DNA from 2 places in the Saccharothrix saharensis genome. Region 2 is predicted to be linked to the other one. Evidence: riboswitches for the same ligand, from Rfam matches in the RefSeq annotation. Region 2 holds a riboswitch; the other holds the start of a gene.

Evidence for each region. Region 2 has a riboswitch for glycine ahead of gcvT (glycine cleavage system aminomethyltransferase GcvT). Riboswitches for the same ligand answer to the same signal wherever they lie in the genome.
Region 1: it holds a riboswitch for glycine, as region 2 does, so the genes downstream of both, gcvP (aminomethyl-transferring glycine dehydrogenase) here and gcvT (glycine cleavage system aminomethyltransferase GcvT) in region 2, are expected to answer to the same signal.

Annotation. Positions count from the first base shown of each region.
Region 1 covers NZ_VFPP01000001.1:6,932,179-6,936,201, forward strand. Annotated here, with positions in the region: gene FHX81_RS31690 (bifunctional nuclease family protein) at 1-366, shown strand, start outside; gene FHX81_RS31695 (MerR family transcriptional regulator) at 1,178-1,744, shown strand; glycine riboswitch at 1,836-1,926, shown strand; gene gcvP (aminomethyl-transferring glycine dehydrogenase) at 2,082-4,023, shown strand, end outside.
Region 2 covers NZ_VFPP01000001.1:6,630,202-6,634,224, forward strand. Annotated here, with positions in the region: gene FHX81_RS40840 (hypothetical protein) at 1-84, shown strand, start outside; gene FHX81_RS30245 (helix-turn-helix transcriptional regulator) at 286-774, shown strand; gene FHX81_RS30250 (hypothetical protein) at 885-1,283, shown strand; gene FHX81_RS30255 (DUF3817 domain-containing protein) at 1,299-1,601, shown strand; glycine riboswitch at 1,665-1,752, shown strand; glycine riboswitch at 1,754-1,848, shown strand; gene gcvT (glycine cleavage system aminomethyltransferase GcvT) at 1,977-3,077, shown strand; gene glyA (serine hydroxymethyltransferase) at 3,092-4,023, shown strand, end outside.

The DNA.
Region 1 (4,023 bases), 300 kb from region 2:
TCGGTCGAGGCCACGGCGATCGCGTTGGAGCAGCAAGGTGTCCGTCCTGCCCGGCCGTTGACGCACGACCTGCTCAAGGACGTCATCGGAGCCCTCGGTCGGCAGTTGGAGCAGGTGCGGATCACGGACCTGCAGGAGGGCACGTACTTCGCGGAGCTCGTCTTCGACGGCGACATCCGCGTCTCGGCGCGGCCCAGCGACTCGGTGGCGCTGGCCCTGCGGATCGGCGTGCCGATCCACGCGGAGGAGTCCGTGCTGGCGGAGGCGGGCCTCATCATCCCCGACGAGCAGGAGGACGAGGTCGAGAAGTTCCGCGAGTTCCTCGACTCGGTCTCGCCGGAGGACTTCCGCGGGGCGGACACGTAAGCCGACCGACCCGCGTTCGCGGCGAGCTGCTCCGGAAGATCAGAAGATCCGAAGCGTCCTCGTCGGACTGGCGCACCAGCAGGATGACGACCCGGACCGCCGTCATCTCCTATGGGGATGGTGGTCCGGGTTTCGCGTCATCCCACCGACTTCCCTCCGGGCTGCCACACGCGTCAAGGGGACGACATCGGAAGCAGTGGTGCGCCATCAGTGGACCACGCCCCCTCGGCACGCGCGGCAGGGCACAGCCAGCTCGGCGGGATGACACGAACCCCTCGACTTGGGAAGCGGGAGCTTCGCGGCCCGCACCGCCCGGCCCGTCCGCACCCCGGGCCCGTCCGGCGAGGACGCTTCGGAGCTTTCAGACCTTCGACCGCCCCGCAGGGGTCCACCGACCCGCTCAGGTCCGACGGGTCGGGTGCTTGACAAAGAGGCCCTCACCCGAACCCACCCCACCCCGCCCACGAAGGGCCGCGACCCCGGCCCCACACCGTGAACGGCCCTTCGCAAGCGTGCGCGGTGCGTTGTGGATCAACCCCGCGTGCCACCATCAGGCGTCACACCCCTGAATTACACAACGTCAACGTTGCTCGGCTAAACGATCACTAAACGTCACCCGAATGGCTTACGACGGGTGACTCTCTCAACCTCTACCTCACGTTGAGGTCAGACACGCCCCGCGCGTCGCGTTGACCTGCCCCCTAGCCGGTCTTACCGTCGAACTCAGGTGAATTGCCACGGTGTGATTCGGGCACCGCGGCGGCTTCACGTTGGTCGCCGGTCGTCGTGGCCGGACCGAGGGGAGGCAGGCGTGGTCGAGGAAGCGCCCATCCGGGCCGGATCCGGCGAACAGGGTGAGCTGTTCCCGGACTCCTCGCTGCCGGACGAGCTGGTCGGGTACCGCGGCCCCGCCGCGTGCCAGATCGCGGGCATCACCTACCGCCAGCTGGACTACTGGGCGCGCACGGGGTTGGTCAACCCCACGATAAGGAGTGCGCAGGGCTCAGGCAGCCAACGGCTCTACTCGTTCAAGGACATCCTGGTCCTCAAGGTCGTGAAGAGACTGCTGGACACCGGCGTCTCGTTGCAGAACATCCGGGTCGCGGTGGACCACCTGCGCCGCCGCGGCGTGCAGGACCTGGCCCGCATCACGCTGTTCAGCGACGGCACCACGGTCTACGAGTGCACGTCGCCGGAAGAGGTCGTCGACCTCCTCCAGGGCGGTCAGGGGGTGTTCGGCATCGCGGTCTCCGGCGCGATGCGGGAGATCAGCGGCACGATCCACGACTTCCCCGCCGAACGGGCGGACGGGGCCGAGATCGTGGAGGCGGCCGACGACGAGCTGTCCCGTCGCCGGCGGACGAGGGCCATCGGCTGACCGGGCGGGTCGACCGGCGCGCACTGAGATCCACGTCGCGCCGGCGGTACCGTTCACCCCTCCGACGGGTACGATTCCGCGCGTAGTCGCTTTATCCCGTGCGGGAGAGTCCGAGTCCGTCTCGGCGCCGAAGGAGCAAATCCTCCCCGGAACCTCTCAGGCGCAAGGACCGTGCGGGTGAGACGCCTCTGGAAAGCGGGTCGGGCACGACCGACCGACCCCGCCGACGGTGCAAGCCCGACAGCCGGGTGAAGCTCTCAGGCGCCCGACACCGGGCAGAAGACAGAGGGGGAGGGCAACGGCAGAAGTCTGTCCGGAGCCCTGGAGGCCAGCACCGATGACGCAGGACCGCATCCCCCTCGCCGCACTCGAGCACGGCACCCCGTTCGCCGACCGGCACGTGGGCCCGCGGCCCGCCGAGCTGGCCCGCATCCTCGACGTGATCGGTGTCGGCTCGCTGGAGGAACTGGCGCAGCACGCCGTCCCCGAGTCGATCCGCGAGCGCGACCTGGTGCTGGACCTGCCCGCGCCCGCCACCGAGACCGAGGCGCTGGCCGAGCTGCGCGCCCTCGCCGCGCGCAACCGTCCGATGACCCAGATGATCGGGCTCGGCTACTACGGCACGACCACCCCGCCGGTGATCCGCCGCAACGTGCTGGAGAGCCCCGCCTGGTACACCGCGTACACGCCGTACCAGCCGGAGATCTCCCAGGGCCGCCTCGAAGCGCTGCTGAACTTCCAGACGATGGTCGCCGACCTGACCGGTCTGCCGCTGGCCAACGCCTCGATGCTGGACGAGTCCACGGCCGCCGCCGAGGCGATGACGCTGGTCCGCCGCGCGGGTCGGGCCAAGTCGAACAAGTTCGTGGTCGACGCCGACACGCTGCCGCAGACGCTGGCCGTCATCGAGACGCGCGCGGAGCCGCTGGGCATCGAGATCGTCACCGCCGACCTGTCGCAGGGCATCGAGGGGCTCGGCCTGGGCGGCGACTTCTTCGGCGTGCTGCTGTCCTACCCCGGTGCGTCCGGCGTGGTGCTCGACCACGCGTCGGTCATCGAGGAGATCCACAAGGCGGGTGCGCAGGCCGTGGTCGCCGCGGACCTGCTGGCGTTGACGCTGCTGCGCCCGCCGGGCGAGATCGGTGCGGACGTCGTCATCGGCACCACGCAGCGCTTCGGCGTGCCGATCGGGTTCGGTGGGCCGCACGCCGGGTACATGGCCGTGCGCCAGGGCCTGGAGCGGCAGCTGCCCGGCCGGCTGGTCGGCGTGTCCGTGGACGCGGACGGCTCGCTCGCCTACCGCCTCGCGCTGCAGACGCGCGAGCAGCACATCCGTCGCGAGAAGGCCACCAGCAACATCTGCACCGCGCAGGTGCTGCTCGCGGTGATGGCCTCGATGTACGCGGTGTACCACGGTCCGGAGGGCTTGAAGGCGATCGCGACCCGGGCGCACCGGATGGCGACCGTGCTCGCCGCCGGCCTGCTGGAGGGCGGCGTCGAGATCGTGCACGGCGAGTTCTTCGACACGGTGCGGGCGCGCGTCGAGGGCCGTGCCGCCGCCGTCGTCTCGGCCGCGCGCGACCTCGGCGTGAACCTGTGGCAGGTGGACGCCGACGTGGTGTCCATCGCGTGCGACGAGACGACCACGCGCGAGCACCTGGAACTGGTGTGGAAGGCGTTCGGCGTGACCGTCGCCGACGTGGACGGCCTGGACGCCGACACCGCCGACGGCATCCCCGCGGACCTGCGCCGCACGAGCGACTACCTGACCCACCCGGTGTTCCACGCGCACCGCTCCGAAACCGCGCTGCTGCGGTACCTGCGGTCGTTGTCGGACAAGGACGTGGCGCTGGACCGCAGCATGATCCCGCTGGGCTCGTGCACGATGAAGCTCAACGCCACGGCCGAGATGGAGCCCGTGACGTGGCCGGAGTTCGCGGACCTGCACCCGTTCGCGCCCGCGTCGGACGCCGAGGGGCTGCTGAGCATCGTCGGTGACCTGGAGCGGTGGCTGGCCGAGGTCACCGGGTACGACGCGGTGTCGTTGCAGCCGAACGCGGGCAGCCAGGGCGAGTTCGCGGGCCTGCTGGCGATCCGCGCCTACCACCGGGCCAACGGCGACGACCACCGCGACGTGTGCCTGATCCCGTCCAGCGCGCACGGCACCAACGCCGCGTCCGCCGTGATGGCCGGGATGCGGGTCGTGGTGGTGAAGTGCGACGACCACGGCAACGTGGACGTCGACCACCTGCGCGCCACGATCGACGCGCACCGCGACT
Region 2 (4,023 bases):
GCCGACGCGGTGCGGACCGCGCTCGGGTGGCTCCAGTCCGCGGCCGAGTCGATCATCACCTTCGTCCGCAGCCTGTTCGCCTGACCCGCTCGCCGCGCCCCCTCGAACTCCGCTCAATGCGGTCACGATCGGTGACTATGCGTCCTGGTCGTTGCACCGTACGGGTGGAATGAGGGCTATAACGCCCTGGTAACAGGGTTTTGGACAAACCGGGGTCTAGCGGTTGTCGGTACCCGCTAATACGGTGCGTCGCATTGGCTGATCTTCGACCGATGAGGAGGCAGAATGGTCGAGGACTCCGGAGTCGACGAGCTGTTGCGGCAGTGGGCGGCTGAGCGCTCGGACGACGCCGAGCTGCAGGAGGTGAACCGGATCAAGGACGCGTGGCTCGCGGAAGCCCCGCCGTCCGCGCCGGGGATCCCCGTGCAGCGGGCGAATGGCGGTCCCCGCGGCCTGGTGAAGGTCGAGTCCGCGGATCCGGCGTACGTGGCGGCGATGCGGAAGCGGGCGCCCGAGGTGCCCGACGCCCTGCTCGCGGCCGCCGCCAGCTACTGGCAGCTGGTGGGTGACCTGTCCGAGGCGGAGCAGTGGTGGGACGTGGGCATCAGCCCGCTGGACCAGCGCGCTCTGGACTACCGGGCGGCCGGGCTCACGCCCGCCGACCTCGGTCGTCGCCTCGGCCCGATGACGGTGCTCCAGCACCTGCGTCGGGGTAGCGCGGCGGCCTGGTGCGTGGCCAGGCTGCAGAGGCAACGCCGGGACGGCGTGGCCTAGGTCCGACGAGTCGGGGCGGGCTCCTGGGGTTCGGGAGCCCTCACCTTCCAGGGGCGGGCTCCTGTGCGGGGAGCCCCGGCCCTGTGCGACGCACGAAGTACCCTTGAGGCGTGCGAGGCCTCATCACCCCCCGGCGGCTCGCGATCGCGGCCGTCTGCCTGGCGTCGCTGGTCGTGTGCTGCGGCCTGGCGTACTGGCAGTGGGAGCGGTTCTCCGAGGCCGGTGGCACCTTCCAGAACCTCGGGTACGTCTTCCAGTGGCCGCTGTTCGGCCTCTTCCCCGCGTTCATGGTGTGGCGCATCCGCAGGCTGGACGCCCGCCGCAAGGCCGAGGACGCCGCCGCGGCGAGCGGTGCCGCCGACGGGGCCGCGCCGGAGCCGGTGGCCGTGCCGTCCCGGCCGGTCGTTACCGTTGAGCCCGTCAGAGCACCCGCGCACGACGACGAGGACGACGAGCTCGCGGCCTACAACCGCATGCTCGCCGAGCTCCACGCGCGGGACCAGCGGTGAAGCGAAGGTAGGGCGATGAGCGGCGCGTTGACCAGGTTCCGGTTCATGGCTTACGTGGTCGGTGTCGGCCTGCTGCTGCTCGTGGTCGCGATGATCGCCAAGTACGCGGGCGGCACCGAGGGCATGATGCAGGTCGTCGGCCCCGTGCACGGCTTCCTGTACGCGGTGTACCTGGTGCTCACCGTCGACCTCGCGCTCAAGGCCCGGTGGTCGATCAAGGGCACGGTGCTGGTGCTGCTCGCGGGCACGATCCCGTTCGTGTCGTTCTACGCCGAGCGCAAGGTGGTCGAGAGCGTCCGGGCCGAGAAGAGCCTGTGACCGGGGTTGACCCCGCCCGCCGGCCACCCCTAGCGTCTGGCGGTACCAACTGAACACGGCCGTCGATGTCGAGCGGGAGAGTCCCCGACCGGGGCGCCGAAGGAGCAACTCCTCCCCGGAATCTCTCAGGCACAGGTACCGCCCGACGAAGGCAACTCTGGAAAGCAGGCGCACCCGGTGCGCCTCGCCCACGGTGCAAGCCGCCCTCACCCGGTGGCGAAGCTCTCAGGCTCATGGCAGAGGGGGAGGCTCACTCGACGAGGAGTCTCCGATGTGCCGTGTCATCCTTTCGCTCGTGAATCTCTCGGACGTGCCCGCCCGCCGACCCGACCGGTCGGCGCCTCGGCATGCCCGCACCCAGGGAGGACCCGCCTGATGGAAAGCCGCCGCACGCCCCTGCACGCCGAGCACGAGGCGCTGGGGGCCATGTTCACCGACTTCGCGGGCTGGCGGATGCCGCTGCGCTACGACAGCGAGCTGGCCGAGCACCACGCGGTGCGCACGTCGGCGGGCCTGTTCGACCTGACCCACATGGGTGAGATCGTGCTCACCGGCCCGGAGGCCGGCGCCGCGCTGGACCACGCCCTGGTCGGCCACGCGTCCGCGATCGGCGTCGGTCGCGCCCGCTACACGATGATCTGCGAGGCCGACGGCGGCGTGGTCGACGACCTGATCGTCTACCGCACGGGCGACGAGGAGTACCTGGTCGTCGCGAACGCCTCGAACGCCGCCGTCGTGCACGAGGCGCTGGTCGAGCGGGCCAAGGGCTTCGACACCACCGTCGAGGACAGGTCCACCGACTACGCGCTGCTCGCCGTGCAGGGCCCGAAGGCCACCGCGATCCTCGCCGGCCTCACGTCCACCGACCTCGGCGCGGTGAAGTACTACGCCTCGTACCCGACCGAGGTCGCGGGCAAGCCGGTGCTGCTCGCGCGCACCGGCTACACCGGCGAGGACGGCTTCGAGCTGTTCGTCGCGCCGGCCGACGCCGCGCACGTGTGGCGGGCGCTGCTGGAGGCGGGCGCGCCGCACGACCTCAAGCCCGCGGGCCTGGGCTGCCGCGACACGCTGCGGCTGGAGGCGGGCATGCCCCTGTACGGCAACGAGCTCGGCCGCGACCGCACGCCGTTCCAGGCGAACCTCGGCCGGGTGGTGAAGCTGGACAAGCCGGGCGACTTCGTCGGCCGCGACGCCCTGGCCGCCGTCGCCGAGCAGGGCGTGGGGCAGGTCCTGGTCGGCCTGAAGACCGCCTCGCGCCGCGCGCCCCGGCACGGCTACCCGGTGCTGGACGCCTCGGGTGCCCGCATCGGCGAGGTGACCAGCGGCGCGCTGTCGCCGACCCTCGGGTACTCGGTGGCCATGGCGTACGTCACGGTCGGCCACACCGAGCCCGGCACGCAGCTGTCCGTCGACGTCCGGGGCAGGCACGAGCCGGTCGAAGTCGTCGCACTGCCCTTCTACAAGCGCACCTCGTAAGGGAGACCCCACACATGTCCGAGCACTTCAACACCTCCCTCGCGGAGTTCGACCCGGAGGTCGCGGACGCCGTCGCCGCCGAGCTGCACCGGCAGCAGAGCACGCTGGAGATGATCGCCTCGGAGAACTTCACGCCGGTGTCGGTGCTCCAGGCGCAGGGCTCGGTGCTGACGAACAAGTACGCCGAGGGCTACCCCGGCCGGCGCTACTACGGCGGCTGCGAGAACGTCGACGTGATCGAGCGGCTGGCGATCGAGCGGGTCAAGGCGCTGTTCGGCGCGGGCTTCGCGAACGTGCAGCCGCACTCGGGCGCGCAGGCCAACGCGTGCGCGATGTTCGCCCTGCTCCAGCCGGGCGACACGATCCTGGGCCTGGACCTCGCGCACGGCGGCCACCTGACCCACGGCATGCGGATCAACTTCTCCGGCAAGCTCTACAACGTGGTGCCCTACCACGTGTCGGCGGAGGACGGCCGGGTCGACATGGCCGAGGTGGAGCGGCTGGCGGCCGAGCACCGGCCGAAGCTGATCGTGGCCGGCTGGTCGGCGTACCCGCGGCAGCTCGACTTCGCGGAGTTCCGCCGGATCGCCGACTCGGTGGGCGCGTACCTGATGGTGGACATGGCGCACTTCGCCGGCCTGGTGGCGGCGGGCCTGCACCCGAGCCCCGTGCCGCACGCGCACGTCGTCACGACGACCACGCACAAGACGCTCGGCGGCCCGCGTGGCGGAGTGATCCTGACCAACGAGGCCGACCTGGCCAAGAAGATCAACTCGGCGGTGTTCCCGGGCCAGCAGGGCGGTCCGCTGGAGCACGTGATCGCGGGCAAGGCGGTGGCGTTCAAGCACGCCGCGTCGCCCGAGTTCGCCGACCGGCAGCGGCGCACGGTCGAGGGCGCGAAGATCCTCGCCGACCGGCTGTCCCGGCCCGACGCCGCCGCGGCGGG